DNA from 4 places in the Roseixanthobacter liquoris genome. Region 4 is predicted to be linked to each of the others. Evidence: predicted binding sites of a transcription regulator. Region 4 holds the regulator's gene; each other region holds the start of a gene.
The links. The regulator PhoB, encoded in region 4, activates phosphate uptake and scavenging genes when phosphate is short. The targets are predictions, from matches to a motif close to TGTCATNNANCTGTCAT.
Positions count from the first base shown of each region.

Region 1: V5F84_RS03035 (acetoacetate decarboxylase) is a predicted target of PhoB. The motif match lies at 3,240-3,256, and genes of this name have one in related genera.
Region 2: pstS (phosphate ABC transporter substrate-binding protein PstS) is a predicted target of PhoB. The motif match lies at 6,302-6,318, and genes of this name have one in related genera.
Region 3: ugpB (sn-glycerol-3-phosphate ABC transporter substrate-binding protein UgpB) is a predicted target of PhoB. The motif match lies at 3,206-3,222, and genes of this name have one in related genera.

Region 1 is NZ_CM195537.1:681,968-689,862, forward strand. It holds gene hrpB (ATP-dependent helicase HrpB) at 1-2,031, opposite strand, end outside; gene V5F84_RS03030 (WD40 repeat domain-containing protein) at 2,162-3,154, shown strand; gene V5F84_RS03035 (acetoacetate decarboxylase) at 3,330-4,076, shown strand; gene V5F84_RS03040 (patatin-like phospholipase family protein) at 4,237-5,388, shown strand; gene V5F84_RS03045 (TSUP family transporter) at 5,464-6,234, opposite strand; gene V5F84_RS03050 (LysR family transcriptional regulator) at 6,311-7,210, shown strand; gene V5F84_RS03055 (glutathione S-transferase family protein) at 7,233-7,883, opposite strand.
Region 2 is NZ_CM195537.1:4,143,164-4,151,058, reverse strand. It holds gene phnE (phosphonate ABC transporter, permease protein PhnE) at 1-539, opposite strand, end outside; gene phnC (phosphonate ABC transporter ATP-binding protein) at 539-1,366, opposite strand; gene phnD (phosphate/phosphite/phosphonate ABC transporter substrate-binding protein) at 1,392-2,363, opposite strand; gene V5F84_RS18670 (arsenate reductase ArsC) at 2,445-2,966, opposite strand; gene V5F84_RS18665 (MIP/aquaporin family protein) at 2,990-3,703, opposite strand; gene V5F84_RS18660 (arsenate reductase ArsC) at 3,703-4,230, opposite strand; gene V5F84_RS18655 (arsenate reductase/protein-tyrosine-phosphatase family protein) at 4,241-5,128, opposite strand; gene pstS (phosphate ABC transporter substrate-binding protein PstS) at 5,175-6,026, opposite strand; gene V5F84_RS18645 (PstS family phosphate ABC transporter substrate-binding protein) at 6,755-7,756, shown strand; gene pstC (phosphate ABC transporter permease subunit PstC) at 7,873-7,895, shown strand, end outside.
Region 3 is NZ_CM195537.1:2,109,822-2,117,716, reverse strand. It holds gene V5F84_RS09300 (BatD family protein) at 1-1,522, shown strand, start outside; gene ugpB (sn-glycerol-3-phosphate ABC transporter substrate-binding protein UgpB) at 1,835-3,148, opposite strand; gene V5F84_RS09290 (helix-turn-helix domain-containing protein) at 3,266-4,339, opposite strand; one part of gene V5F84_RS09285 (IS5 family transposase) at 4,541-4,984, opposite strand; one part of gene V5F84_RS09285 (IS5 family transposase) at 4,987-5,307, opposite strand; gene V5F84_RS09280 (YXWGXW repeat-containing protein) at 5,541-5,885, shown strand; gene V5F84_RS09275 (MFS transporter) at 6,200-7,864, opposite strand.
Region 4 is NZ_CM195537.1:1,636,110-1,644,004, reverse strand. It holds gene V5F84_RS07295 (GcrA family cell cycle regulator) at 255-767, shown strand; gene phoB (phosphate regulon transcriptional regulator PhoB) at 1,289-1,990, opposite strand; gene phoU (phosphate signaling complex protein PhoU) at 1,996-2,724, opposite strand; gene pstB (phosphate ABC transporter ATP-binding protein PstB) at 2,744-3,568, opposite strand; gene pstA (phosphate ABC transporter permease PstA) at 3,669-4,502, opposite strand; gene pstC (phosphate ABC transporter permease subunit PstC) at 4,520-5,497, opposite strand; gene pstS (phosphate ABC transporter substrate-binding protein PstS) at 6,072-7,115, opposite strand; gene V5F84_RS07260 (ATP-binding protein) at 7,242-7,895, opposite strand, start outside.

The sequences.
Region 1 (7,895 bases), 950 kb from region 4:
GGAAAGGTCGGGCCAGCCCTGTGCCTCGCCCTCCGCATGGCGCAGGAACTCCACCCGGTCGCGCCATTGGGCGAGCGCCGCCGTCCAGGGCAGGCGGTTCATGCCGAGGCTCGCGATCCCTTGCGCCAGCACCCGCGCGGTTTCCGCACCCGCCGGCACCGGGCGCGGCCGGTCGGCGAGCACGAGGGCGCGCAGGCGCCGCGTCTCGCGCGCCCGCACGGCGGCGGCCTCGGCGTCGAAGGCGATCTCGATGCCGGAGCGGATCTCGCCCGCGAACAGGCGCTCCAGCTCCTCGTCGGATAGCGCGGCGGCGAGCGAGATGCGCGCCGCCTCCGCCCGGCCGGAAATTTCTGCCACCGCCAGCAATGGCGCCTTGGCGAGCGTGGCGGACGGCTCCATCACCCCGCCGCGCCCGTTCGCCAGCAGGAAGCGCGTGCCGTCGCCGCGCGCCTTCGCCACCCGGTCGGGAAAGGCGAGCGCCAGCAGGGCGGCGGGGGAGGGGGCATCGCCCGTCTTCGCCCCGCGCGCGCCGGCAAGATCGGCCCAGCGCTCCGCGAGGCGGCGGGCATCGTCGGCGCGGCGGGAGCGGTCGCGGCGGAACTCCTCCAGACGGTGCAGCAGGTCCACGCTCTCGCCGCCGAGACCGCGTTCCACCAGGATCGCGGCGATCTCTGCGGCAAGCGCGGCTGCGCCGGCATCGGCGCCCCTCACCACCATATGGGCGAGGCGCGGCGGCAGGGGCAGGCGCGCCATGCGCCGGCCGAGCGCCGTCACCGCGCCGTCTTCGTCGAGCGCGCCGAGCAGCACCAGCAGCGCCTTCGCCTCCGTGAGGGCGGGCAGCGGCGGCGGATCGAGAAAGGCGAGGCTGCGGGCATCGCGCACGCCCCATACCGCGAGATCGAGCACCAGGCCGGAGAGGTCGGCGGCGAGGATCTCCGGGGTCGCGAAGGCTTGCAGGCTGGCGGTCTCCGCCTCGCCCCACAAGCGATAGCACACGCCCGGCTCCGTGCGGCCCGCGCGGCCGCGCCTTTGGTCGGCGGCAGCGCGGGAAACGCGCACGGTCTCAAGGCGCGTCAGCCCCACGTCCGGCTCGAAGCGCGGTACGCGGGCAAGACCGCCGTCGACCACCACGCGCACCCCCTCGATAGTGAGGCTGGTTTCGGCGATGGAGGTGGCGAGCACCACCTTGCGCCGCCCGGCGGGCGCGGGCAGCACCGCGCGATCCTGCTCGGCGGAATCCAGCGCGCCATAAAGCGGCACGATATCGACGGAAGGGTCGCGCACCTGCGCGCGCAGCAGGTGTTCCGTGCGGCGGATCTCGCCCGCGCCGGGCAAAAACGCCAGCACCGAGCCGCGCTCGGCGCCGAGCGCGGTCTTCACCGCCTCCGCCACCTGGGCGTCGATGGGCGCGCGGGCATCGCGGCCGAGATAGCGGGTGGTGACGGGAAAGGCCCGGCCCTCGCTCGCCACCACCGGCGCCGGCTCGCCCGCCCCGCCCAGCAGCGCGGCGACGCGGGCGCCGTCGAGCGTTGCCGACATGGGCAGAATCCGCAGGTCCTCGCGCAGCGCGCCTTGCGAATCGAGCGCGAGGGCAAGGCCGAGATCGGCGTCCAGGCTGCGCTCGTGATATTCGTCGAACAGCACCGCCGCGACGCCGGACAATTCCGGATCGTCCAGGATCATGCGGGTGAACACGCCTTCGGTGATCACCTCGATCTGGGTGCGGCGGGACACTTCCGAGCGCAGGCGCACGCGGTAGCCGACCCGATCCCCCACGCGCTCGCCGTGGGTCTGCGCCATGCGGTGGGCGGCGGCGCGGGCCGCGAGGCGGCGCGGCTCCAGCACCAGGATGCGCCGGCCCGCGACCCAGGGCTCGTCCATCAGCGCCAGGGGCACGCGCGTGGTCTTGCCCGCGCCCGGCGGCGCGACCAGCACGGCGCTCGCCCGCGCGCGCAGCGTCGCGGTGAGGGCGGGAAGAACGGCGTCGATGGGCAAAGCGGTGTCGAACATGGCGCGGCAGACCGGGAACATCGCCCCTTAGGCCATCAAAGCGCGGGGAAATCCAGCGCCGCGCCCTCCGCGCGGCCCGATGGCGTTACAAGCCCGCGGCCTTGGCTTATGAAGACGGCATCCGACCCGCCTTCATGGAATGTCGCCCTCGATGCCGTCCACGCCGTCTTCGCTCACCGACAAGGTGCGCACCTTCGCCCTCGACGGGGCGACCGCCTCCGTCGCCTTCCTTCGCGGCACTTGCGTCTTCATCGCCGAGAGCGGCACCGCGCTCTTCCCGGCGACGGACAGCACGCTCGCGCTGCACGACGGCGTGGTGCTGTGCGCCGCCGGCGACGGGCAGCGCCTCGTCACCGGCGGAGACGATGGCAAGGCGATGGAGGTGCTTGCCACCGGGGAAGCGAGGACCATCGCCACCCAGAAGGGTCGCTGGATCGACCGGATCGCGCTGGGGCCGGACGGTGCGGTCGCCTATTCCGCCGGCAAGACCGCCCATATGGTGCCGGCGAAGGGCGAGGCGCGCAGCTTCGCGGCGCCGTCCACCGTGGGGGGCCTCGCCTTCGCGCCCAAGGGTCTGCGGGTGGCGGTGGCGCATTATGGCGGGGTGAGCCTCTGGTATCCCAACGCCGCCGACGCAAAGCCCGAGGTGCTGGAATGGAAGGGCTCCCATCTCGGCGTCACCTATTCGCCGGACGGGCGCTTCATCATCACCACCATGCAGGAACCCGCGTTGCACGGCTGGCGCCTGGCGGACGGCGCCCACATGCGCATGACCGGCTATCCGGCGCGGGTGAAAAGCTTCGAATTCACCCATGACGGCAAGTGGCTCGCCTCCTCCGGCTCCACCGAAGTGGTGCTGTGGCCGTTCGCCACCAAGGATGGTCCCATCGGCAAGCAGCCCTCCATGCAGGCGCCCTCGGCCAATGGCGGGCGCGTGACCCTGGTTTCCTGCCACCCCAAGGACCCGGTGATGGCCGCCGGCTATGACGACGGCATGGTGCTGATGGTGCGCCTGACCGACGGCGCGGAAATCCTGCTGCGGGCGCCCGACGCCTCCGCCGTCTCGGCCATCGCCTGGCGCAAGGACGGCGGCGCGGTCGCCTTCGGCACGGAAAGCGGCAGCGCCGGCCTGCTGGAATTTTAGGCCCTGCGTGGGCGGGCGGGATGCGGCGGTCCGCGGCGTGGGCGCCGCACCTCAAACCCGGCGCCGGCCCCTGGCTGGTTGTGATCGTCGCGGGGCTGTCACGTCGAAAGGCTATCGGCTAACGTCAGCGTCATCTCGCAGGCGCGAGATGCACCAAGCCGGTCGGAGATGCTCCATGAAGATCGAGGACGTTCGCCGCAACGCCTACTCCATGCCCTTGACGAATCCCGCCTATCCGCCGGGACCCTACCGCTTCTTCGACCGCGAGTTCATGATCATCACCTACCGCACCGACATCGAGGCGCTGCGCCGCGTCGTGCCGGAGCCGCTCGAAGTTTACGAGCCGCTGGTGAAGTATGAATTCATCCGCATGCCCGATTCCACCGGCTTCGGCGACTATACCGAGACCGGACAGGTGATCCCCGTGAAGTTCAACGGCGTGGAAGGCGGCTACGTCCATTCCATGTATCTGGACGACGAAGCGCCGATCGCCGGCGGCCGCGAACTCTGGGGCTTCCCCAAGAAATACGCCCACCCCAAGATGGAAGTGGAGAAGGACGTCCTGGTCGGCCGCCTGCACTATGGCAAGACCCTGTGCGTGGAAGCCACCATGGGCTACAAGCACAAGCAGGCCGACAAGGACGCGGTGCTCGCCGCCCTGAAGACCCCGAGCTTCCTGATCAAGATCATCCCCCATGTGGACGCCACCCCGCGCATCTGCGAGCTGGTGCGTTACTATCTGGAAGACATCCAGCTCAAGGAATGCTGGACCGGCCCGGCCGCGCTCGGCCTCTATCCGCACGTGATGGCGGACGTGGCCAAGCTGCCGGTGCTCGAAGTGGTCTCGGCCCTGCACCTGCGCGCCGACCTGACCCTCGGCATGGGCGAAGTGGTGTACGACTACATGACCGAGCCGAAATGATCCGGCCCGGAGCGCTTGCCGCCCCACGGCGCTTGCGCTCCGGCGCCTGATTCTGCCTTCTTCGAACCGACGGCATGGCCCGGCGAGGGGTGGCTTGGAAACCCACCCCTCGCGCGCTGAACGGGCCGCTGGCCGCCAAGCTGGATGGGGAACGACCGACATGCGCACGCGGATCTGTGAAAATCCCAACGACATCAGCGATATCGTCAGGGATTACGATCGTATCGCCCTGGTGTTCCAGGGCGGCGGCGCGCTCGGCGCCTATCAGGCGGGCGTCTATGAGGCCCTGTCGATCGCGGGGGCCGAGCCCAACTGGATCTCCGGCGTGTCCATCGGCGCCATCAATTCCGCGATCATCGCCGGCAATACCCCGGAAAACCGCATTCCCCGCCTGCGGGAATTCTGGGAGACGGTCTCCGGCCGCAAGATCTGGCCGTTCACCCCCGACGGCGACGTGTTCCGGGCCCTGCGCAACCAGATGAGTTCCTATGTGACCATCAACCTGGGGCAGCCGGGCTTCTTCAAGCCGCGCTGGCCCAATGCCTGGCTGCTGCCCACCGGCGCCGAGGGCGCGACCAGCCTCTACGACACCACGCCGCTGCGCGAGACCCTGCTGAAGCTGGTGGATTTCGATCTCATCAACAGCAAGCAGAAGCGCTTCTCGGTGGGCGCCACCAATGTGCGCACCGGCAACTTCGTCTATTTCGACAACACCACCCACCGCATCGGCCCCGAGCATGTGATGGCCTCCGGCGCCCTGCCGCCGGCCTTCCCCTCGGTGCGCATCGACGGCGAATATTACTGGGATGGCGGCGTGGTCTCGAACACCCCGCTGCAATGGCTGCTGGACCAGCCGGACCATCCCGGCGCGCTGGTGTTCCAGGTGGACCTGTTCAGCGCGCGCGGCGAACTGCCCCGCGACATGTTCCAGGTGATCGAGCGCCAGAAGGACATCGGCTATTCCAGCCGCACGCGCTACACCACGGACCTGTTCCGCCGGGTGCAATTGCTGCGCTCCAAGCATGCGGAAGCGGTGCTGCGCATTCCCGAGCAGCTGCGCACCGAGGAAGACCTCCAGGTGATCGCCGATTACGAGCGGTCCGGCGCGGTCAATATCTGCCACCTGATCTATCAGGAGAAGGATTACGAGCGCGACTTCAAGGATTACGAATTCTCCGGCACCTCCATGCGCGACCATTGGGCGTCGGGCTTCGAGGATACGGTGAAGACCCTGCGCCATCCGCAATGGCTGGTGAAGCCGGACAAGAGCAAGGCCATCGTCATCCACGACGTGCATCGCACCGACGACTGAGCCGGTTCCCGCGCTCCCGAAACGCGACATCCCCGGCCCTCGGCCGGGGATTTTCGTTTGCGCCGCCGGCGCCGCTCAGGCGAGGACGCCGCGCGCCAGCATGAAGGCGCCGAGGCCGAGCAGGCCGGCGAAGAAACAGGTCTTGAAGGTCGCCGGCGAGAAGGAGAGGCGCATGCGCCGCCCCATCTCCATGCCGATCAGCGCCGGCACCAGGGCGATCAGCGACAGCATCACCGCATGCGGGTCGGCAAGCGGGGCGTCCCCGCCGGTGAGGGCGAAGGCGAGGGTGAAGTTCGCCACCGTGAAGGTGAGGCCGAGCGCCTGGATCAGGTCCTCCCGCTCCAGCGCGAGCGATTGCAGATAGGGCGCGGAGGGCATGACGGTGACGCCCGTCGTGCCGGTGAGGAAGCCCGAGGCGAGGCCGATGATGGGCGAGAGCCATCCTTCCCACGCGGTCGGCGTGTGGAAGTGGATCGCCCGCAGGCCCAGGACGCCATAGATGAACAAGGTCAGCCCCAACAGCGGCGGCGCCCAGTGGGAACTCAGCCCGCCCAGCCAATAGCCTCCCACCAGCGTGCCGGTCATGAGGGTCAGCAGCAGCGCCCAGAACCGCTTCGCATTGGGCAGGATGCGCGGGCCGCTGAACAATTGCAGCACATTGGTCACGGTCGCCGGAACGATGATCATCGCCGCCGCGTGGGAGGGCGGCATGACGATGCTCAGCAGGCCGACGCCGATGGTCGGCAGCCCCATGGCGATGACGCCCTTGACCACGCCGGCGAGCACCAGCGCGAAGGCGATGAAGAGGAGGGTGAGGAGGGACCAGTCGGACATGGGCGCGAACATGCGGCTTCCCTCCCGCGCCGGCAATGTGGAACTTCCGCTTCTAGCCTTCGGATCCTCCGAAGGATAAGCTTCGCTTATGCGCTTTGATCTCTCGGACCTGCGGCTGTTCCTGAATGTGGTGGAGGCCGGCAGCCTCACCGCCGGGGCCGCCCGCGCCCATCTGGCGCTGGCCTCGGTGAGCGCGCGCATCCGAGACATGGAGGCGGAGATCGGCACGGCGCTGCTGGAGCGCGGCCGCGCCGGCGTCGCCGTCACCCCGGCCGGCGAAGCGCTGGTGCATCACGCCCGCCTGATGCTGGCGCAGAGCGAGCGCATGCGCGGCGAACTCGCGGGCTATGGCAAGGGATTGAAGGGCCATGTGCGCCTGTGGTGCAACACCGCCGCCTTCGGCCACGGCCTCTCCGCGGAACTCGCCCGTTTCCTCGCCGCCAATCCCAACATCGACATGGACCTGGAGGAGCGGCCGAGCTGGCAGATCGCCCAGGCGCTCGCCGAGGGCCTGATCCATCTCGGCATCACCTCGGACGCCGCCGATACCACGGGGCTGCATCTCACGCGCTATCGGGAGGATCATCTGGTCGTCGCCCTGCCGCGCGGCCATCCCCTGTGCGACCGCGCGCGCCTGCGCATCGCCGACCTGCTGGACGAGCCGTTCGTCGGCCTGCCGGAGGGCAACGGCCTGCAAAGCCTGGTCGACCGCAATGCGGTCCGCGCCGGCGGGGCGCTGAAATACCGGGTGCGAGTGAACGGGTTTGCCGCCGTCGCCACCATGGTGGGGCCGCACATCGAGGCCCATGTGGGGCTCGCGGTGATCCCGGCGGCGGTGGCGCAGCAATTGCGCGAGAGCCACGCGCTCGCCTTCGTGCCGCTGGACGAGCCCTGGGCGCGCCGCACGCTGGTGATCGCGGTGCGGCGCGAAGACGTGCTGCCGGCCTATGCCCAGCGCCTGCTCGCCTATCTGCGGCCGGCGACCTGAAGGTGGGCGAGCGATGTGGGCCCTAAAATTCGACGTCCAGCTCTTCCAGCTCTTCCGGCTCGCTCTTCGCCCCGGCGATCCATTCCTGCATGAAGGGATGGGCCATCATGCGGTCGCGATAGGCGGCGCAGGCGGCGTCGAGGGCGACGTCATAGGTGGAGAAGCGCGAGCACACCGGCGCATACATGGCGTCCGCGAGCGTGATGCTCGGGCCCATCAGATACGGCCCCCCATGGGCGGCGAAGCAGCCGCGCCAGATGGCCAGGATGCGCTCGATGTCCGCCTGGGCGCCGGCCCACACCTTGAAGCCCGGGAAATGGGCCTTCATGTTCATCGGCAGGGCCGAGCGCATGTTGGCGAAGCCGGAATGCATCTCGCCGGAGATGGAAAGGCAGTGTGCCCGTGCCGCGCGGTCGGCGGGCAGCAGCTGGGCTTGCGGGAAGACTTCGTTGAGATAGGAGGCGATGGCCAGCGTATCCCACACGGTCACGCCCTCGTGCACCAGGCGCGGCACGAGGAAGGAGGGGGAGAGCAGCAGCAGTTCGGCCTTCGCGTCCGGATCGTCCACCGGCACCCGCTCTTCCTCGAAGGCGAGGCCCGCCATCTTGCACAGCAGCCAGCCGCGCAGCGACCAGGAGGAGTAATTCTTGCTGGAAATGGTGAGGGCGCTCATGAACGTCACCGC
Region 2 (7,895 bases), 2.3 Mb from region 4:
CCGGTGGCGCGGACGGCTTCGACCGGCGCCGGGTCGATGTCCTCGATGTCCTCGGCCAGCAGCTTGGCGAGGAAGCCGATGGTGGCGAAGGACAGCGTCAGGAATCCGGCGAACGGCCCGAAGCCGACCATGGCCACCAGCAGGATGGCGACGATGATCTCCTGCAACGAGCGCGACACGGCGACGATGGCGCGGCAGGCATAATAGACCGGCCGCGGCACCATGTTGCGCGCCGCGCCGATGCCGATCGGAACCGAGAGGGCGATGCCGACCACGGTCGCCGTCACCATCATGGTCAGGCTTTCGATCATGCCCTGGAGGATGTCGTCCCAGCGCTGGGAGAAATTGGGTTGCAGGAAGCCGCCGACGAAGCGCGCGCCGCGCTCGAGGCCGTCGACAACGCGCGCCCAGTTGACCTCCACCGTGCCCAGCGCGACGACGAGATAGAGTGCGGCCGCGACCGTCAGCCCGTGCCGCAGCCAAGGATTGGCGATGAGCGGCGGCGGGCGCCAGCGGCGCATGGCGACGGGCGCCTCCATCACAGCGCGCCCGCGGCGTCGGCCAGCGCGCGCGGTGCGGCGGCGGGAGAGGTGCCGTCCTCTTCGTCGGACCGGATGGTCCTGGCCCAGTCTTCCTCGCCGTAGATCGTAGTCAGAACCTCGGGGCCGAGCGCCTGCGGGGCGCCGTCGAACACGACGCGGCCGGCGCGCAGGCCGACGATGCGCTGCACGAACATCTGCGCCAACGCGACGTCGTGAATGTTCACGATGGCGGCGAGCCCGCGTTCGGCACAGACCTCGACGATCAGCCGCATGATCTGGCGCGAGGTCTTGGGATCGAGGCTCGCCGTCGGCTCGTCGACCAGCAATATATCGGGCTCCTGCACCAGAGCGCGGGCGATGCCGACCCGCTGTCTTTGGCCGCCGGAGAGCTGGTCGGCGCGCTTGTCGACATGGTCGGTGAGGCCGACCCGCTCCAGCACCGCGAAGGCGCGGTCGATGTCCTCCTGCGGGAAGCGGCGGAGGAAGGAGCGCCAGAAGCCGACATAGCCGAGCCGTCCGGACAGCACGTTCTCCATCACGGTGAGGCGCTCGACCAGGGCGTATTCTTGGAAGATCATGCCCATGCGCCGCCGGGCGCGGCGCAGGCCACCGCGGCCGAGTGCGGTGAGCTCGGTGTCACCGAGATAGATGCGGCCCGCGCTCGGCTCGACCAGCCGGTTCACGCAGCGGATCAGCGTGGACTTGCCGGCCCCGGAGGGACCGATCAGGCCCAGAACCTGACCGGCAGGAACCGTGAGGTCGACCGCATCGAGAGCCTTGTCGCCCTTGGTATAGCGCTTCGACAGGCCCTCGATCCTCAGCATTGGCGAGGCTCCGGCTCCGTTCGGCTCATTTGCAGGCGTAGCTGACGCCCATCGCTGCATCGATCTGCCGGATCACCGTCCAATTGTCCTTGAAGGTGATGGGGATGAACTTTTCCTGCGGCGGCTCGGAAACCTGAAATTCCTTCAGCAGCGCGGTGCCATCCCAGTTGAAGGTGAAGAACGCTTCCTTCACCTTCGCCGCCAGCTCCGGCTTCAGATTATAGGCATAGCCATAGCCGGTGGTTGGGAAGGTCTGCGACTTGTAGATGGTCTTGACCTGATCGGCCTTGATGACGTCGCGCGCGATCATCCGCTTCATCACCGAATTGGCGACCGCAGCGGCGGGATAATCCTTGTTGGCGACGCCGATGATCGAGTTGTCATGCTTGCCGGAGAACACTGGCTCGAAGTCCTTGCCCGCTTGCAGCTTGAACTCGGTGCGCAGCAAAGCGGACGGCGCCTTGTAGCCCGAATTCGAGGTCTCGGAGGTAAACGCCAGCTTCTTGCCCTTGATGTCTTCGACCTTTTCGATGCCGGAGCCTGGATAGGTGATGATCTCCATCTCGTAGCCATAGGCGCCGTCCTTCGAGGCCATCATGGCGAAGGGCACGAAGCCGGAGCAGGCGACCGCGATCGGGTTGGAGCCGGTGTTGAAGCCGGCGATATGCAGGCGGCCGGCCCGCATCGCTTCCAATTGGGCGGCATTGGACTGGACCGGGAAGAACTGCACCTTCTTCCCGGTCACCTTGGCGAGGTGGTCGATGAACTCGGCCCAGACCTTGGCATAGACAGCCGGATCCTCGACCGGCGTATAGGAGAAGATAAGGGTGTCCGGATCGACCCATTGCGACGGATCAGTCGGCGCATCGGCGACCATGTCGCCATTGGCGTCAGCGTAGCGGGCATCGAGCTTGAAATCCTCGGCAGAGGCGAGGGTCGGCACTAGAAGGGCCGCGCCCAATAGGGCAGCGCGCGCAAGCGAAGTGGCGAACGACATGGAATGCTCTCCAGCAATCAGATGACCTAAGGTGATGTACGACGCTCGTATGACGCAGGGACTACGATGCCGACTGGTCCATTAAGCGGCGGAGCGGGCAGCGTCGGTGGCGCCGCTCGCTGTCGCACCGATCTCTGACAGGGCTGCCTTCAGTGCACTGCCTTCCAAGCCGTCGGGGAGCGCGAGGAGCCGTTCAATCCGCTCCTCGAGCTGGGCATAGGTCGCCTCGAAGGCGCTTCGGCGGGTGGCGGCGTCGCCGACAACGGCGGAAGGATCGGCAATGCCCCAATGGGCACTCGCCGGGTGTCCGGGCCAGACTGGGCAGGCTTCCCCCGCGGCATTGTCGCAGACCGTGATGATGATGTTCATCTGCGGTGCGTCGGGCTCCGCGAACGCCTGCCAGGTCTTGGAATAAAAACCTTCGATCGGATGGCCGCGCTCGGCAAGCAGCGCGAGGCCATCCGGATTGGGGGCGTCCTTCGGCGTGCTACCGGCGGAGAAGCCGCGGAAACGTCCGCCGCCCTTTGCGTTGAGGATGGCCTCGGCGAGGATCGACCGGGCCGAATTATGGGTGCACAGGAAGAGAACGTTGCGGACGGTCATCGGCGGATTCCTGATCCTGTTGATCATTCGGCAGGCTGCTGTGCAGCGCGAACCGGTGAGGAGGCGGTGACCGCCGGGAATAGGATGGCGCTCGCGAGCGCACCGAGCGCAGCGCCAACAAGCTGCGCCACAATGAAACCAGGCACGTCGCCAATGGCGATGCCGGCAAATGTCGTTGTGAAAGCGCGGGCGAGCGTTACAGCAGGATTGGCGAAGCTGGTGGAAGCCGTGAACCAATAGGCCGCTGTGATGACGAGGCCGACGAGCCAGGGGATGGCCGCCTTGGCATGGCGCACGCCGCCGAGGATGGTCAGCACCAGGGCAAAGGTGGCGACGGCTTCGGCGAACCATTGCGAGGGACCAGTCCGCGGTTTGATCCCGATCATCAACGGAGCCAGATCGAACATCAGATGGGCGACCACTGTGCCGGCGATGCCACCGATGCACTGCGCGATGATGTAAGGCGCAACCTCGCTCCAAGGCATTTCGCGACGGGCGGCGAAGACTAGGCTGACCGCGGGGTTGAAGTGCGCGCCCGATACCGGCCCGAGAATAGTGATGAGCACTACCAGGATCGCGCCGGTCGGGATCGTGTTGCCGAGAAGTGCAATGGCGACGTTTCCGCCCGCCAGCCGTTCGGCCATGATGCCCGAACCGACCACAGTCGCGACGAGAATGCCGGTGCCGAGCGCTTCGGAGAACAGGCGGCGGGACAAGGAGAGGGCCTCGGTCGACATCAGGCCGCCGATGCGGGCGAACCCGCACTCCCCGCCTTGCCGATGGCGTCCAGGCGCTTCTGAAGAGCAAGCCGGTCCAACGAACGGAATGGCAGCGCGATGAAGATCGAGATGCGGTTGTTCAGCATACGGTAGGCATCGGCGAAGGCGAGCGCGATCTCCGCCGGCGAGCCGGTGACGGCTGCCGGATCGGGAATTCCCCAATGCGCTGTCATCGGCTGTCCTGGCCATACCGGGCAGGTCTCCTGCGCGGCGTCGTCACAGACGGTGAAGACGAAATCGAGCGCGGGCGCGCCGGGCTGTGCGAACTCAGTCCAGCTCTTGGAGCGCAAACCGCTGACGTCATAGTGAAGACCCGTCAGCAGCTTCAATGTCTCCGGGTGCACAGCGCCCTTCGGATGGCTGCCCGCCGAATAGGCCTTAAAGCGATCCAGGCCGAGCCGGTTCAGGATGCATTCGCCCATGATCGAACGCGCCGAGTTCCCAGTGCACAGGAACAGCACGTTGAACAATCTCTCCTCGCTCATGTCCGTCTCCTTAAGCCGCGGCCTGTCCATTGAGTGTCAGTTCCGTCGCACCTTCCATCTCGCCGATGCCGGCGAGACGCGCCTTCAGCGTGGCAAGGTCGAGCTTGTCGATCGGCAGGTTCACGAAGGCAGTGAGCCGTGCGGTAAGGCGCCGGTAGGTCTCCAGGAAGGCCGCGCGCTGCTCAGCCTCGGTGCCGTCGACCAGAGCGGGGTCTGGAAGCCCCCAGTGGGCTTGCAGGGGATGCCCCGGCCAGCTCGGGCACGCTTCGCCGGCGGCGGCGTCGCAGACCGTGATGACGAAATCCATCGGTGGCGCATCCGCCGCCCCGAATTCGCTCCAGCTCTTCGAGCGCAGTTCACCCACGTCATAGCCGAGCGATGTCAGCAGATTGAGTGCCATCGGATGCGGCGTCTTGCTCGGCCGGCTCCCGGCGGAGAAGGCGTGGAAGCGCCCCCGGCCCTCGCGGTTCAACACCGCCTCGGCGATGACGGAGCGGGCTGAATTGCCGGAACACACCAACAGCACATTGTAATGTCGCTCGTCCGCTGCCGCGGGCCGCAGTTGCGGAAAGGCCGGATCCGCAATAAGCCGTGGCCCGCCGCCGCCCATCTCCGCCATCAGCCGCGACAGGACATGCGCGGTCCGTGCTGTGTTCGCGGCATAGATGATCGAGCGCCCCTCACGGCGCGCGCTCACGAGTTCGGCCCGTTCCAGGTGCGACAGGTGGGTCGACATGGTGTTGTGCGGCACGGCCAGCAGGCGGGCGATGTCGCCCGCCGGCAGCCCGTAAGGCGTGTAGCGAAGCAGAAGACGATAAGTTTCGAAGCGGGTCGCCTGCGCCAACGCATCGAAAATCCGGATCACGTCCTCCGAAGAAAGCCTTGGCTCGTCCATCATGCCTCGCCAGTGTGGTGGGATGGGTTGAAGTGTTCCTGATTGCGTCTCAGGTTCCGCTCTTGATCTGCCTGGACCAGTATTCCTTGATCTGGGCCACCAGCGCATCCGGCAATGGAACGTAGCCCAGCTCCGAAGCGTATTTCTTGCCGTCACCAAGGGCAAAACGGAAGAATTCAAGTGCAGTCCGGCTGCTCGGGGGAACCTTCGGCTCCTTGTACATCAGAACAAAGGTAGTCGCGGCGATAGGGTAGGCATCCGCCACAGCCGAATCATTGATGACGACGTAGAAATCCTTGGCATTGGTCCAATCGAAGCTCAGGGCTGCCGCCTGGAACGAGGCCGGGCTCGGGGCGATGAAATTGCCGGCGCGGTTTTGCACCAGGCCGTAGGTAAGCTTGGCCTGGACCACATAGGTGAATTCGACATAACCAATCGAGTTCTTGACCTGCCTGACTGCGGTCGCGACGCCTTCGTTTCCGCGTGCGCCGGTCCCGGTGGGCCACGCGACCGAGGAGCCCTCGCCCACCGTCGCCTTCCACTCCGGGCTGGCCTTGGCCAGATAGGATACCCAGTTGAAGGTCGTGCCGGATCCGTCGCTGCGCTCGATGACGGCGATCTTGGCGTCCGGCAGCGGCAGGTCCGGATTGAGCGCCTTGATGGCGGGATCGGACCAATTGGTGATCTTGCCAAGATAGATGCCCGCGAGCAGGGCGCCGGTGAAGCGCATCTGGCCTGGGCCGATACCCTCCACATTGAGGACGGGAACCACGCCTCCGAACACGATTGGGAACTGGCCAAGACCGAGCCGATCGAGCTCCTCGGGTTTCAGCGGCCTGTCCGTCGCCCCGAAATCGACCACGCCGTCCTTGACGCGGTTGATCCCGCCCGAGGATCCGATCGACTGATAACCGACGATGTTTCCGGTCGGCCGGAACGCCTCCGCCCATTTTCCAGATGATCGGATAGGCGAAGGTGGACCCGGCGCCCCGCACTTCTTCCGCGTGCGCGGCCGGGGCGGTCCACGATAGGCCGGCGACGGCTACCGCGGCGATGAGGGTGGAAAGGCGTTTCACGACTCGCTCCCTTGATTGGTTCGCCCGCCATTCATTGGCACGCGTTAATCTGGACGATCATATATGTCCGGAAGTCTCGACATGTCGATAGTTGCGCTTCGTGACACCGGTGTGACGCCAGCCCGGCGCCGGAGCCCAGAAGAAAATTTATCATTTCTTTATGTCGAGTATAGCCGACATATCGTAGAATGATTGATGTGTTTTCGGCGTCCCCGTCGCTAGCGCGGCGGGAGTGTCCGAAACTCAATCGATGTATAAAAATATCTCTCAGACGTTACACCGCCTCGATATCGGCGACACGATGTGTGGAAGAAAACACATATGCTGGATTGGCATCAGTGCGGATATGAGATAAGCACATATAAACATACGATATACATGGATATGATTGGTATGTAGACTGATTTTATTTAGATATAACGTTGCGAGAATCGGTCGTTAGACTGTAGATGCATTGCATTGTCACAAAATTGTTAGATAGGCTGCCTAGGACAAGCGCGGTGTCAGAACCGGGCTGACTGAGCCCGGCATCATTCAGGGAGACGGGATTCTCATGAAGATCATCACTCTTGCCGGCGCTCTCGCGCTGCTGGCGTCCGGCGCGGCTATGGACCGCGCAGCCGCCCAGACCGTGGTCCAGGTGGATGGCTCCTCGACCGTCTTTCCGGTGACGGAAGCCATGGCCGAGGAGTTCCAGAAGGCCAACAAGGACATCAAGGTGACGGTTGGTATTTCGGGCACCGGTGGCGGCTTCAAGAAATTCTGCCGCGGTGAGATCGATATCGCCGATGCCTCGCGGCCGATCACGGCGGCAGAGCAGAAGGCCTGCAAGGAGGCCGGTATCGAATATATCGAGCTGCCGGTGGCGCTCGACGCGCTCACGGTCATCGTCCACCCCTCCAATAGCTGGGCCGGGGAAATGACCGTGGCCGAGCTGAAGAAGATCTGGGAACCGGAAGCCCAGGGCAAGATCACCAACTGGAAGCAGGTCCGCGACAGCTTCCCCGATAAGCCGCTCGCCCTCTATGGCGCAGGCGTCGATTCCGGAACTTACGACTATTTCACCGCGGCGATCGTCGGCAAGGAGCATTCGAGCCGCGGCGACTTCACCGCATCCGAAGACGACAACGTCCTGGTGCAGGGCGTGGCCGGCGACCAGAATGCGCTCGGTTTCTTCGGCCTTGCCTATTACGAGGAGAACGCCGGCAAGCTAAAGGCCGTGAAGATCAAAGTGAACGACGCCGCTCCGGCAGTTGAGCCCAGTGTCGACAACGCCCGGACTGGGAAGTACCAGCCTCTCTCCCGTCCGATCTTCATCTACGTCAATAAGAAATCGACCGAGACCAAGCCGGCCGTTGCCAAGTTCGTCGATTTCTATCTCGACAAGAAGAACGCGAACGAACTGGTGAGCGAAGTCGGCTACGTGCCGCTTCCGGAAGCCGCGCTCGCCACCTTCCAGGACCGCTTCAAGAAGCGCGAGATCGGTACCGGCTTCACCGGCTCTAAGGTCGGCGTGTCCGTTGAAGACCTGATCAAGGAAAAGCTCGTCTACTGAAGCAAACGCGAAACGAAGGGGGCGCAAGGCGCCCCCTTCGTGCCTTGAATAGGAAACGGGACGTGAGTGTAGCGAATTCAACGAGCGCCAGTGGGCTGCCCCGCTTGAAGGTTTCCGTGTCCTTTCTCGCGCGGCGGCG
Region 3 (7,895 bases), 470 kb from region 4:
GAGCACGGCACCGATCCGCCTGTCGGTGGATGCCGCCTCCGCCGTGGATCCGGCCGAGGCGCGCCCGCTGTTCGTGCAGGTGGAGCCCATGGGCCCCGCGCCCTATGTGCAGGGCGAAATGCCCGTGGCGGTGCGCATCTACACCGCCGGAAACCTGCTGGGCGGCCGCCTGACGCCGCCGGAAGCGGTGGGCGCCACCTTCACCAAGGTCGGCGAACAGCGCGTGTTCGGCAAGGTGGTGGGCCGCCAGCGCTACCGGGTGATCGAGCAAGGCTACATCATGCGCCCCCAGCGCAGCGGCACCATCGAGATCGGGCCGATCACGCTGGAGGCGCAATTGCCCGGCTTTACCGGCGGGGGCCTGCCCTCGGAAATGGCGCGCCTGCTCGGGCGCAACGCCGCCGTGCCCCTGGCCGGCGCGGATCCCAATCTCGGCCGCGAGGTGACGCTGCATTCGGCGCCCGTGAGCATCGAGGTCAAGGCGCGCCCGGCGGACGCGGTGGGCTGGTTCCTGCCGGCCCAGGGGGTCACGCTCTCCAGCACCTGGAACCCGCCGCTCGCCCAGGCCAAGGTGGGCGAGACGCTGACGCGCACCCTCACCCTGGAAGCGGTGGGCGCCACCCCCAATCAATTGCCGCCCCTGCCGATCGCGGACGCCGACGGCGTGCGCCAATACGAGGAATCAAGCCGCTCCGACCAGGCGCTGATCAACGGCAAGCCGGGCGCGGTGCTGACCAAGACCATTTCGGTGGTGCCGACGCGCGACGGCGCCATCACGCTGCCGGGCCTGGACGTGGGCTGGTGGAACACCGACACCAAGACCCAGGAAACCGCCCATCTGCCGGCGGAGACCTTCGCCGTCGCCGCCGTCGAGCCGGCCCGCTCCCCCGCCCCTCAGCTTCAGGCGCAGCCGGCCGCGCCGATCCCCGCGCCCCAGGCGCCGCTGGAGACGGCCGAAACGCCGCTCGTGCTGCCCTCCTGGCTCGGAGAGCTGCGCGCCTGGCTCGGGGAATTGATGAGCCTGCGCGCCGCCGCCACGCTTGCCGTGGTCGCGCTGGTGCTGGGTCTGACGGCGCTGGTGCTGCGCCGCCGCCGGCCTCGGGACGTGCGCGCGCCATCTCGCGCCAGGGGCCCGGCATATGGCAGGCGCGGCCGCGCTCCCGCCGGCGCCGGGTCCGCGCTGGAGGATCTGCGCGCCGCCTGCAAGGCCGACGACGCGGTGGCCGCCCATGCCGCCCTGCTCGCCTGGACGCGGGCCGAGGGCACGCCGGTCCCGGCCCGCGCCGGCGAAGCGGGCACGCAGGCACTCGCCGCGCACGCCTTCCGCACGCCGGCCATGGCCAAGGCGGCGGAGGATCTGCGCCAGCATCTTTACGGGGGCGGGTTCTCGGGCGCCGGCCAGGGGCGCTGGAGCGGCGCCGCCTGCCTTTCCGCCGTGACCGCGGAATGCGCCGCGCGCGCCCGCTCCACCCGCAAGCGCCGAGGCGCGCGCCTCGCCCCGCTCTATCCCCAGGCGGGATAGGCCCCATAGACGGTCAGACGTGATGCCGTCGGGGCAGAGCATCGTCGCGCACGGGCCCGTCCCGTGCCTCCACGCGGTACCGCTGGCGCCAGCTTTTCAAGATCCGCGCGGCCGGCGGCGGGGATGGCCAGGCCGGGCCATGACGCGCGAAAGATGACGCCCCGTCGAGGAACGACAATCGCGTGCACCTGCCGTCGGCGCCTCGACGATCCATGCCGGCGCCGAATGTGGCTTGGTCCCAGGGTCCGTCGGGCCAGCGCGGCGGAGCCGGCCGGCTCCCGGTTGCAGCGACCGCGCCGGCCCGCCCCGCCCCTATTGGTTGGCCTTCTCGAACGCCCGCAGCATCTCGTTGCCGCGCGCCTGGGCGGCGGCGAGCGCCTCCTTCGGCGTCTTCTTGCCCGCGAGGGTCGCTTCCAGTTCCTCCTCGATCACGTCGCGGATCTGCACGAACGAGCCGAAGCGCAGCCCCTTGGAATTCTCCGTGGGCGGGTTCAGCGTCATCTGGAGGATGGAAATGTCGGTGCCCGGGTTCTTCTCGTAGAAGCCCTGGCTTTTCGACAGGTCGTAGGCCGCCTGGGTGATCGGCAGATAGCCGGTCTGCTGGTGCCACCAGGCCTGCACGTCGGCGCGCGAGAGATAGGAGAAGAATTTCGCGACCCCGCGATATTCCTCCTTCGGCCGCCCGTTCAGCACCCAGAGCGAGGCGCCGCCGATGATGGAATTCTGCGGCGCGCCCTGCACGTCGGGCCAATAGGGCTGCATGCCATAGCCGAGATCGAATTTCGCATTGGCGAGAATGCCCGCCCGCGCCGCCGACGAGCCGATGGACATGGCGCATTCGCCGGAGAAGAATTTCGGATCGGCCTTCGACTGGCGTCCGCCGTAATCATAGATCTTGGCGCCCTGCCACATGGCCAGCGCGGTCCAATGCCTCTCCACCAGCGGATTGGCGATCTCCAGCACGGTGTCGAGCCCGCCCATGCCGTTCTGCTTCGTGCCGATGGGAATATTGTGCCAGGCGGAGAAATTCTCGACATTCACCCAGGACGGCCATTGAGTGGTGAAGCCGCACGGCACCCCCGCGGCCTGGAGCGTCTTGGCATCCGCCTCCACCTCCGGCCAGGTCTTGGGCGGGGTGTTGGGGTCGAGCCCGGCCTTCGCGAACAGATCCTTGTTGTAATAGAGGATCACGGTCGAGGAATTGAACGGCAGGGAGAGCATGTTGCCCGCCGTGTCGGAATAATAGCCGGTGACCGAGGGGAGATAGGCCTTGGGGTCGAACGGCTCGTTCGCGTCCGCCATCAGCTTGTAGACCGGATAGACCGCGCCCTTGGCGGCCATCAGGGTCGCGGTTCCCACCTCGAACACCTGCACGATGGCGGGATGCTGCCGCGCGCGGAAGGCGGCGATCGCGCCGGTCATGGTCTCGGGATAGGAGCCCTTGAACACCGGAACGATCTTGTACTCGCCCTGCGAGGCGTTGAAATCGCCAGCGATCTTCTCCAGCTTTTCCCCGAGCGCGCCGGACATGGCGTGCCACCATTGAATCTCGGTCTGCGCGGATGCGGGGCCGGCGAAGGCCAGTGCGGCGGCAACCAGCGCCGCCGGCAGGATGCGAGATGCCATATGTGCCTCCTCGAGCGCGCCATGCGCCAATTCCGGCACAACGCTTGATCGGTTACCGTTACGTTTCCATGACAATATCGGACGAAATGGGCCGCCGCGCATCCCCGCGCGCAAGCCTCACGCCTGGAGCCCGCGCAGGATGGTTTCCAGGTCGCGCATCCCGCCCTGGCGCGGGCGATGCGCCGGCGTGGGTGCGCGGGGCAGTCCGGCGAGCGCGGCGCTGCGGGCATCGCTCGGGCTGAAGCCGAATTCGCCGCGAAACGCCCGGCTGAAGCCGGAGGCATCGGCGAAGCCGAACAGCTCCGCGATCTGCCCGATGGCGCGCCCATCGGCCGGATCGGACAGGGCGGCCAGCGCCGCCAGCAGGCGCTGGCGCTGGATGTAGCGCGTGACGCCGCCGAGATCCTCGAACAGGCGGTACAGGCGCGACCGGGAAATGCCGAGCTCGCGGCAGAGGCCGGCGGGCGTCAGGGCGGGGGACTTGAGATTGGCTTGGATCACCCGCCGGGCCCGCTCCAGCGTCGTGCGCAGCAGCGGCGCCTGGGCCTCGGCCAGCGCATCCGCGCCCGGCGCGAGGCAGGCCGCGAGCAGGGTGCGCGTCGCCTCGGCGACGGCGGGCAGATCGGCCGCGCTCAGGCGGGGCAGCTGCTTTTCCAGGCTCAGCAGGTAATCCGCGAGCAGCCCGCCGAGCCCGGTGTCGGGAATGTCCGGCGGCGCGGCATCCAGCGCCGCGCTATTGCCGGCGAACAGGTCGCGCGGGATGAACAGGCTCAGCACCCGCCGGTCGGCGCCCGCGCCGACGAACGGCCGCGCCAGCGAGCGAAACCCCAGCGGCGCGCGGCGGCCGGGACTTTCGCTTTCGTAGAGCACGAGGCACCAATGGTCGATCGGGTCCTTGCCGAGATGGCGCCAGCTGCGCTGATAGCCCGCGCCGGGCATGCGCGCCGAGGTCAGGGCGAAGCGGCCGAGATCCCAGACCGTCTGGTCGGCGGCGAACCCCTCGGCGGGCGCGGCCAGGAGCGAGAGGTCCACGGTGGATGCGATGAAATCGCGCCAGCCGTCGAATTGCTCCGCCGGCGGCATGTCGGCCGTGCTGAAGTGCAGGGGCGCGAGCGGCGAAGGCTCCGCCGGCTCGCCCGGCGGCGCCGGCGGGGCAATGGCCTGATTCTGCTTCATCGCCACGAAAGACACGTCGTTTCCGCTTGCTCCCCCGGACTGCTGACGGCGCAGGTCTCCGGCATGTTAGCGCAGGACAGGCCAAGGTTGAACGCTGCCGTTACGTTCCATTTGCCGGAGCAGGACCGCGTCGCGCGCATGGTGATTGGGACCGAGCGCATACAGGCGGGACGGCTTGCTCATCGCAAGACCGGCCGGCCGCGCTAGGTGGCGGACTCATAACGCATTGATCCAGATGCGGACGGCTGCGAGCTTGAGGGCTGCGAGGAAGTTGTCGGGTCGCCTGTCGTAGCGCGTGGCGAGGCCGCGCATCTGCTTGATCCGATTGAAGAAGCGCTCGATCTGGTTTCTCTGCCGGTAGAGCCACGGGCAGAAGGCGAAGGTGCGCTTGCGGATGACGCGTGGCGGGACATTGGCGAACGTGCCGCGTTGCGCCGTCTCGGCGCGGATGGCGTCGGTGTCGTAAGCTTTGTCGGCGAGAAGGATGCCGCCTGGAGCAAGCCGGGCCAGCAGCTCGCGCCCCGCCGGTGCATCGCCCGCCTGTCCGGCGGTCAGAGCAAGATGGATGGGCCTGCCTTCAGCATCGACCAACGCGTGGATTTTGGTGGTCAGGCCACCCCGGGAGCGTCCCATGCAACGATCGTCGGTGCCGCCTTCGCCCCCTTTTTGATCGCGGCGCCGTGCTGGTGCACCCGGACGCAGGAGCTGTCGATCATCACGATGTCGCCGTCATAGGCTTTCGAGACCGCTTCCAACAGCCGGTCCCAGACCCCGGCGGCCCGCCAGCGCACGAAGCGGTTGTAGAGGGTTGTGCGCGGACCATAGCGTTCTGGCACATCCCGCCACGGCGCTCCGGTGCGGAAGCGCCAGAGGATGCCGTTGATCACCCGGCGGTCATCCACCCGCGCCACACCCCGCACCTTGTTCGGCAGCAGCGGGGCGATGATTGCCCATTCCTCGTCGGTCAACTCGTGGCGGCGCATCTCTCAAGCTCCCCGTTCGGGAGCTTGAATCACGACAAGCCCGACCACGCAAATTTATGGGGACACTGCCTAGCCTTGCCGATGCCCTCTTCGCCGGCGTCCCCCCCGACTCGTGCGTCGAGGGCCCTCGGAGCTCCCCCGCTCCGAGAGTGCTTCCCGGAAAGAGGCCCATCCTTTCCGGGAAGCCGGCTCTTTCAGGCGCCGCTCCGCCGGCGCGCGCGAGGACGAAAAGCATGCTGTCGCGTCGCAGCTTCCTGAGATCCCTGATGGCGGGGGCCGCCGTGCCGCTCGCGAGCCTCGCGGCGGCACCCGACGCCCAGGCCCAGCAATGGCAGATCCCCAACCGCCGTTCGCCCAATTTCAACGGCCCCCCGGCGCCGCGAAGCGAGGCGCGTCCGCCGGCCCGGCGCGGCTATGTCTGGGTGCCCGGCTATTGGATGTGGAGCTCGCGCAGCCGCAGCTATGTCTGGGTCGCCGGCCGCTGGGAGCGCGCCCGCCCCGGCTTCCGCCACGTGGGCCCGCAATGGGTGCTGCGCGGCGGCGAATGGGTATTCATTCCCGGACGCTGGGTGCGCTGACGCCGGATTGGGCGCGGTCCGCTCGTCCCGAGCGCGCCGAAAGGGTCCCTCACCCCAGCCCTCTCCCCCACGGGGAGAGGGGGAGGTCGGGATATGCCTCAGCTTCACCTCTCCCCACGGGGAGAGGTCGGCCGCGCAGCGGTCGGGTGAGGGGCCGCGCCTTTCCGGATGAGTTCAAGCCCGCCGAAGGGGTCGCTCACCCCTCACCCCAGCCCTCTCCCCCACGGGGAGAGGGGGAGGTCGGGACAAGCCCCAGCCTCACCTCTCCCCGCCGGGGAGAGGTCGGCCGCGCAGCGGACGGGTGAGGGGCCGCCTCAGCGCCGGGCGGCGGGGCGGGGCTTCTCGTCCAGTCCCTCGGCGGGAAGGGTGCCGGGGATATAGTCCGGCAGCCGCCCGGCCGGAATGATGGTGACGAGGGCCAGGCCCGCCATCAGCAGCAGGCCCATCTTCAGCGCCGCGAGACGCGCATCGGTATTGATGCGCACCGCTTCCGCCACTTGCGCCGGGGTTGCGGTGGTGCGCTCCAGGACGCCCTTGAGGCGCTCGTTGCTGACGAAGGTGATGGCGTCGAGATCCACCTGGCCCTGGATTTCCGGCGGCAAGGTGGGATTGTCGGCGAGCCCGCGCATGATGCTGGCGGAGAGCAGGCCCACCAGCAGCGCGCCGGCCACCGCCGTGCCGATGGCGGCGGCAAGATTGTTGGCGGTGCCGCGCAGCGAGCCCACATCCCCCGCCAGCTCCTTGGGCGAAGCCGTGACGAGCACGTTGAACACCAAGGTCACCAGCGAGCCCTGGCCGATGCCGAACAGGACGAGGCCGATGAGCACCGGGCCGGAACTCCAGTCGTTATGCACCACGAACGCCAGCCACAGCAGCGCCACCGTGCACAGAAGAAAACCGGCGCGGCCGATCTGGCGCGGGGTGAGCCGCTTGTAGAAGCGCACGATCAGCATGGCCGAGAAGAACACCGAGAGATTGAACGGCATCATGGCGATGGCGGTGGCGAGCGGCGAGCGGCCCTGGACGATCTGGATATAGAGCGGCACCGAGAAGTTCAGCGCCGCCTCCAGCGCCACCACCGAGAACATGGCGAACACGGCGGCGCGCTCCTGCGGCGAGGCGATCACCTCCAGCGCCAGCAGCGGCGTCTTGCCGGCCGCCTGCCGGCGGCGCGTCCACACCAGGAACGCCTGGCCGAGCACGATGCCGATGATGATCATGATGGGGGCCGGCGAGAGGCCGAACACGTCGAACGGCGCCCCCGGCCGCGCGAGGCCGAGGCCCCAGCGGTTGAGATTGTTGAAGCCGAACGAGAGTATGATGATGGAGGCCGCCGCCAGCACCACGCCGACGAAATCGATCTTCACCTCCGGCCGGCCATGGTCCGGCTTCAGGCGGAAGCTGAGCACGAACACCACCGCCGACAGCACGATCAGGATGCCGAACGCCGGGCGCCAGCCGATGAAGGTGCCGAGGATGCCGCCCACCAGGAACGCCGTCACCCCCGCCGCCGCACGCGCCGAGCCGAGCGCGCCGAGCGCGGTCGCCTGCTGGGTGCCGGTGTAGTTTTCCGCGATCAGCGCCACCAGCGCGGGCACCAAGGCGGCACCGGCCGCGCCGCACAGGCCCTGGGCGAGGATCATCAAGGTGGCATTGGGGCTGAAGGTCATCAGCACCTGGGCGCACCCGAACAGCACCACCACGGTGCGGAACACCCGCAGCGCGCCGAACCGCTGGTTGAGCTTGGCCCCCAGCATGACGAAGCCGGCCACCGAGAGCGAATACATGACGATGGCGGTGGCCACCGTCGTGGGCGGCACGTTGAAGCTCGCCACCATGCCGCCGAGCGCGACCGGCAGCGAGGCGACGTTGAACGACATGATCACCTGCCCGAGCGCGATGGCGATCATCGGCACCCAGGATTGGGCGGAAGAGGAGGGCGCGGAAGAGGCATCCGCGGGCGCGGCGTGGGCCGACATGGCGTTTCTCCGATTCTTGCTTATTGGCCCG
Region 4 (7,895 bases):
GCCCGACAAAAAGGGATTCTAATGATCGCGCGCGTGAGGTCAACAGAGCGCAGCCGTTAACCTGATTGTAACGACTTGGGGACAACGGCGCGGGAATGCATTCCGACTCTGTGCGCGGGTGCGTGCATATTGTAGTTTGCTCGTGGCCGACCACGACATGTCGTGCAGGCCTGTTCCCCAAGTGACGTTGGGCCCTGCGAACCCGCGTGCAATGGCGCGCCTGGGTGCGGGAGAAGAGTCGAAGGAGGAGAGCGATGAGCTGGAACGACGAGCGCGTCGAACTCTTGAAGAAGCTCTGGGGCGAAGGGCTTTCCGCAAGCCAGATCGCCGGCGAGCTGGGCGGCATCACCCGCAATGCGGTGATCGGAAAAGTGCACCGCCTCGGCCTCTCCGGCCGTGCGAAATCAACGGTTCCCGCGGCTCGCCCGCGCAAGGCGCGGCCGGAAGCGCCCGCACACAAGCCCGCGCCTCAGCCGCAGACCATCGGCAACACCGCGCTCGCCCCCGCGCTGGAAGCCTTCGTGGCGCCCGAGCCCGCGCCGCGCCCGGCCTCCGCCGGCAATGTGGTCGCCATGGGCCAGCGCTGCACCATCATGAACCTCACCGAGGGCACCTGCCGCTGGCCGATCGGTGAGCCGGGCACGGAAAGCTTCTATTTCTGCGGCGGGCGCAGCCTCACCGGCATGCCTTATTGCACGACCCATGCGCGGATGGCCTACCAGCCCACGCAGGATCGCCGCCGGGACCGTCGCGTCGCCCGCATCTGAGCGGCGCGCACCGGGAACGACATGTGCCGGCGCAAGCGTTTGCCGGCACATGCAAGGAAGGACCCCGGAGCAGATCGCCGGGCATGCGAGGCGGGGAACGACCGGCGTGGGCCTCGGCCCAATCGGGGAAGGCGTTCCCGGAGCGGGTCTTTCGAGAAGGGCGCGCCGCTCGCCCGGGCGTCGAAGCCATTTTAGGGTCTGCCAGCGACCGGCTGGGCCCTGCTGAAACGCCAAAGGGGCCCTGCCCGCCGCGCGAGATGGCGTGCCGCGATGGGCGACCAGCCGCAGCGACCCGATTTGCGCGAAGATCGCATCATACGAAACGGACAGCCGGCCAGGCGCATCGGCCGGGCCAGGATTTGCGCCTTGCCCCCCGCCTGTGGGCCGGCGCCTGCGCGCCATCACTTTTCGCGAAATAATGATCTTGGCGATGTGCGCCGCAGAGCATCCGGCGGCTTGCCGGGGGTGCGAGCGCGACAGGGATCGACCTGCCGGCGCCCGCCGCGTCTGGCCCCTGGCGCTCAATGCACGCGGGCGAACATCTCGTTGAAGGAATAGCCGGCGCCGCGCACGGTGCGGATCGGATCGGACTGCCGGCCCCGGTTGATCGCCTTGCGCAGGCGGCCCACATGCACGTCCACCGTGCGCTCGTCGATATAGACGTCCTGTCCCCAGACGCCGTCGAGCAATTGCTCGCGGGAGAACACCCGTCCGGGGCTCTGCATCAGGAATTCCAGCAGGCGGAATTCCGTCGGCCCGAGATGGACCTCGCGCCCCGACCGGTGGACCCGGTGGGTCTCCCGGTCCAGCTCGATATCGCCGGCCCGCAGCAGGGTCGCCACATGCTCCGGCTTCGCCCGCCGCAGCAGCGCCCGCACCCGCGCCAGAAGCTCGGGAACGGAGAAGGGCTTGACGACATAATCGTCGGCCCCGGTGGCGAGGCCGCGCACGCGTTCCGTCTCGTCGCCGCGGGCGGTGAGCATGATCACCGGCAGCCGCTCGGTTTCCGGGCGCGTGCGCAGGCGGCGGCACAGTTCGATGCCCGACAATCCGGGCAGCATCCAGTCGAGGATGACGAGGTCCGGCACGCTTTCGCGCAACCGGGTCTCGCCCTCATCGCCCCGTCCGACGCTCTCGACGAAATAGCCTTCCGACTCCAGATTGTAGCGGAGCAGAAGGGTCAGCGGTTCCTCGTCCTCGATAATCAAGATACGCGCAGGCACGGATTTTACCCCTGAAGGCTATGCCCCGGGAAAGCGACGGTCGTCTCGCTGGAGACATCCGCCTTCGGGCGCTCTTCGGACAACATCTGTCCCGAAACCATGTAATAGATGGTTTCCGCGATATTGGTCGCGTGGTCGCCGATGCGCTCGATATTCTTGGCGCAGAACAGAAGATGCGTGCACACCGAGATGTTGCGCGGATCTTCCATCATATAGGTGAGGAGCTCGCGGAACAGGGACGTGTACATGGTGTCGATGCCGCTGTCGCGCACCCACACGTCCACGGCCTTCGCCTGGTCGCGGCTGGCGTAGGCGTCCAGCACTTCCTTGAGCTGCTCCAGCACCAGGTCGGACATGTGCTCGACGCCGCGCACCAGCTTCTGGGGGTGATATTCCCCCTCGATGGCGAGGACGCGCTTGCCCACGTTCTTCGCGAGGTCGCCGATGCGCTCCAGGTCGGAGGCGATGCGGATCGAGGCCACCACATCGCGCAGGTCGCTGGCCACCGGCTGGCGCTTGGCGATGCAGATGATGGCCTTTTCCTCGATCTCCCGCTGGAGGTGATCGACGCTCGCATCGAGCAGGATCACCCGCTGGGCGGAAGCGGTGTCGCGGCGGATCAGGGCATTGACGGCGTCAGCCACCATGCGCTCCGACTGGCCACCCATTTCGACGACCTTGCGGCCGATCTCCTTCAGCTCGGCGTCGAAGGCCGAGACGGTATGGTCGGACATCTGGCAGATCCTTGCTCGGTCAGCCGAAGCGGCCGGTGATGTAATCGCGGGTCTTGATCTGCTTGGGGTTGGTGAAGATCACGTCGGACGGCGCGACCTCGACCAGCTCACCCAGGTAGAAGAAGGCGGTGATATCGGCGCAGCGCGCCGCCTGCTGCATGTTGTGGGTCACGATGACGATCGTGAAATCCTGCTTCAGCTCGTCGATCAGGTCCTCGATCTTCGAGGTGGAGATCGGGTCGAGCGCGGAGGTCGGCTCGTCCAGCAGGATCACTTCCGGCTGCACGGCAATGGTGCGGGCGATGCACAGGCGCTGCTGCTGGCCGCCGGACATGCCGAGCGCCGAGGTGTGCAGGCGGTCCTTGGTTTCTTCCCAGATGGCGGCCTTGCGCAGGCAGCTTTCCACCCGCTCGTCCATCTTCGCCTTGTTGAGGTTCTCGTGCAGGCGCACGCCGAAGGCGATGTTGTCATAGATCGACATGGGGAACGGCGTGGGCTTCTGGAACACCATGCCGATGCGCGTGCGCACGACGGTGGGGTCCAGCTCCTTGCCGACGATGTTCACGCCGTCGAACATGACGCCGCCCTCGGCGCGCTGGCCGGGATAAAGGTCGTACATGCGGTTGAACACGCGCAGCAAGGTGGACTTGCCGCAGCCCGAGGGCCCGATCATCGCGGTCACGCGCTTCTCGGGGATCTCGAAATTGATGTTCTTCAGCGCGTGGTTCTGCCCGTAATAGAAATCGAGCTTCTCCACCTTGATCTTGGTCGGCGCCTGGACCGCATCGGGCTTGGCCGAGACGGAAGAGGAGATATTGAAGGTCGGATCCACTGCAGAGTTCATGTCAGCCTCATTCGGTCTCTGGTCGCCCGGTGGGCCGGCCTGCTGCCGGCCCGGGCGGTGATCTTGGGCGCCCTCTGGGCGGTGATCTCAGGGTGCCGGCTCAGTGCGTGCGTGCCAGCACCAGGCGGGACACGACGTTCAGAACCAGAACGCCCACGGTGATGAGCAGGGCACCGGCCCAGGCCAGCGACACCCAGTCGTCGAACGGGCTTCCGGCATATTGATAGATCGCGATTGGCAAGCTGGCCATGGGCTTGCTGAGATCGGTCGACCAGGAATTATTGCCGAGCGAGGTGAACAGCAGCGGCGCCGTTTCACCGGCCGCGCGCGCGATCGCCAGCAGGATGCCGGTGACGATGCCGGCGCGCGCCGCCCGCCAGGTGATCATGATGACCACTTTCCATTGCGGCGCCCCGAGCGCGAACGCCGCTTCGCGCAGGCCCACCGGAACCAGGTTCAGCATGTCCTCGGTGGTCCGCACGATCACGGGAATGACCAGGATCGCCAGCGCGATGGCACCCGCCCAGCCGGAGAAGCCGCCGAACGGCACCACCAGGAACTGGTAGATGAACAGGCCGACCAGGATCGAAGGCGCCGAGAGCAGGATGTCGTTCACGAAGCGGGCGGCGGAGCCGATCTTCGTGCCCTTGCCGTTCTCGGCAAGGAAGGTGCCGGCGAACAGGCCGATGGGACCGCCGATGGCCAGCGCGATGCCGATCTGGATCAGCGATCCGACGATGGCATTCAGCAGGCCGCCGCCCTGGCCGGGAGGCGCCGTCACCTTGGTGAACACATTGAGGTTGAGGGCCGGAAGACCCCGGGAAATCAGGGTCCACAGGATCCAGGCCAGCAGGAAGATCGCGAACACCGCGAACCCCGTGGAGACGACCTTGACCGTATAGTCCTTGGCGCGGCGTGCTGCGAGGGATGCCATGACGTTTGCCTCCCGGATCAATCAAGCCGCGAGCGCACGAGCGCACGGGACAGGGCAAGGACGATGAACGAGATCACGAACAGGATGAAGCCCAGCTGAAGCAGCGAGGTCAGCTTCAGCGAGCCGATCGACGCTTCGGGGAACTCGTTCGCGATGGTGGAGGCGATGGTCGCGCCGGGCGCGAACAGGGAGGCCGAGAGGCGGGTCGCATTGCCGATCACGAAGGTGACGGCCATGGTCTCGCCGAGCGCGCGCCCGAGGCCCAGCATCACGGCGCCGACCATGGCGGTCTTGCCGTAGGGCACCGAGACGTTCTTATAGACCTCGAAGGTGGTGCCGCCGACGCCGTAGGCGGATTCCTTGAGCATCGGAGGCACGGATTCCAGCGTCTCGACGAACATGGCGGTGATGAAGGGGATGATCATCACGGCCAGGATCACGCCGGCGGTGAGCATGCCCGAGCCGAGCGGCGGCCCCATGAACAGGGCGCCGATGACCGGCAGGGGGCCGAGCCATTCGATCAGCGGCGGCTGCACATAGGCGGCCACCAGCGGGACGATCACGAAGAAGCCCCACATGCCGTAGATGATCGAGGGCACCGCCGCGAGCAGCTGCACCGCGACGCCGATCGGGCGCTTCAGGGGCTGCGGGGCGATCTCGGTGAGGAAGAAGGCGATGCCGAACGAAAGCGGCAGGGCGACGATGACCGCGATCACGGCGCTGAAGATCGTGCCGTAGATCATCACCAGGGCGCCGAAATTCTCGGTCACCGGGTTCCAGGCGGACGACCAGAGGAATTCCAGGCCGAAATGCTGAAGCGCGGGAAGGCCGCCTTCGAACAATTGGGCGATGATCAGACCCAGCAGGATCAGGACGAAGAACCCGCTCGCCCACAGGGCGGCGACGAAGATGCGATCGGCGATTGCCCCGACGCCCTTCGCCTCGCCGATGGGAATGATCCCGTCCGACCTCAGTTTATCGACCGTTGCGTCCATCGCCCGATGATCCCCAAATCCCGCGCGCCGCACAGCTCGCGCTCATGAAAACAGATCGCGCAGGCGACACGCGCACGGCTGCCGCGCGCACCATCGCCTCGAAATCCATCACTTCCAGGATGCCGGCCGGATGCCGGACCCCGATCGAATTCGCTTTGTGCCGGGCTGTGCCCGTCACAGGGATACGCGCCGCGAACCAGCCCCCGGCGCACCGTCCTGCGGCTCGCACCGGGCCGAACCGCCCGCGCCCCACACCCGCGTTACCGCACCCAAAATTACCGCACCAAAATTACCGCACCAAAATTGCCGCACCCGATGCCGCCGGCCCGCCAAATGCCCTGCATCGAGCGCCTGACCAGCATCTTCGTGCCGGCAATCTTCAGCAGGCGACGTGTCGAGCCGGCCGCGCCTTCGGCGCAGCTTTCCGAGAAACCGGTGCCCGGCCGCCTTGGCGGACGTCCTAAACAGTGGAAATCCTACGCACCGTTCACCGAGGCTGCCGTACCGGCAGCTTGAACCGGGCAAAGCCCCCGCCTCTTCCTCACGGAAAAGGCGGGGGCCTCGCGATCAGGGATCAGAAAACGGGCTTGCCGTCCGGAGCCTTCACTTCAGACTTCCAAGCCGCCTTGACGCGCTCCACAACCGCTTCGGGAAGCGGGATGTAGTGCAGCTTCTCGGCCATCTCGCTGCCTTCCTTGCCGTAGGCCCAGTCGAAGAACTTCATCACTTCGCGCGAAGCGTCCACATTGGTGGGGTTCTTCGGCAGAAGGATGTAGGTCGGGCTCACGATCGGCCACGCGCCGGCGCCGGCGGTGTTGATCATGGAAGCGGCGAAGTCCTTGGAACCGGCCCAGTCGGCCGCGGCAGCGGCTTCGATGAAGGCGGGAACTTCGGGCGACAGGAACTTGCCGGCCTTGTTCTGCAGCTGGGTCACCACGAGCTTGTTGGCGGCGGCGTAGATGAACTCCACGTAGCCGATGCCACCCTTGGTGTTCTTCACGTTGCCGGTCACGCCTTCATTGCCCTTGGCGCCAGCGCCCGTGGGCCACTGAACCGAGGTGGCAGCGCCCACCTTGGACTTCCATTCCGGAGAGACTTCCGAAAGGTAGCTGGTGAAGATGTAGGTCGTGCCCGAAGCGTCCGAACGATAGACGGGAACGATCGCGGTGGAGGGCAGCTTCAGGCCGGGGTTCAGGTCGGCGATGACCTTGTCGTCCCACTTGGTGATCTTGCCGAGATAGATGTCGGCGAGCACCGGGCCGGTGAGCTTGAGCTGGTTGGTCTCGACGCCGTCCAGATTGACGGTGGCGACAACCGAACCGATCACGGCCGGGAACTGGAGCAGGTTCGCGGAAGCGAGCTTGTCGGACGCCATCGGAGCATCCGAAGCGCCGAAATCGACCGTGCGGTTGACGATCTGGTTCTGACCGCCGCCGGAGCCGATGGACTGATAGTTCAGGCCGTTGCCGGTCTTCTCTTTATACTTGGCGCCCCAGGTCTGGTAGACGGGGGCCGGGAACGACGCGCCAGCGCCATTGATATCGATGGCGAAAGCGCCGCCAGCGAAAAGGGAGCTGGCAACAGCAATCGCTGCGCCAAGAGCGGTGGTGAGCTTCACGGGGTTCTCTCCTTGACCAATAGGTGTCGCCCGTCGGCTGTCTGCCGCGACGCAACATTGGGCCGGTTAACTGTAACGGTCCGGCGACACGGTTCTATGACCCCAACGTGACAGCGCGATGACGCTTCACACCTTTGATTTTACAGCGATTTTTTCGGGTACATCCACGAGATCGAACCTGACCGTAAAAGTTGCACCGGCATCTTGCCGGCTCTCGATCCCCAGGCGCCCTCTATGACGCGCCACAATATGCTTCACGATCGCCAGGCCCAGCCCGGTTCCGCCCTGGTCCCGGCTCACCGCCACATCCACCCGGTAGAAGCGTTCCGTGAGGCGCGGAAGGTGCTCGGGCGAGATGCCCGGGCCGAAATCCTGAACCGAAACCACCGCCGCCGGCGCTCCGGCCCGCTCGATGCCCACGGCCACTTCCACGCGGTGCCCATTGGCCCCGTACTTCAGCGCATTCTCGACCAGATTTTCGAACAGGCGGATCAATTCGTCCCGTTCGCCAAGGACATAGACCGGCTCCGGCGGACGGCGGACCTCGATCGTCACGTCCCGGTCCTGCGCCAGCGGGCCAAGGGTGTCGCACACATGGGCGACGATGCCGCCCAGCTCCACCGGGGTTTCCGGCCGCACATGGGCGTTCAGCTCGATGCGGGACAGCGACAGCAGATCCTCGATCAGGCGCGACATGCGGCGCGCCTGCGCGGCCATGATGCCGAGGAAACGCTCCCGCGCCGCAACATCGTTGCGGGCCGGGCCGAGCAGCGTCTCGAT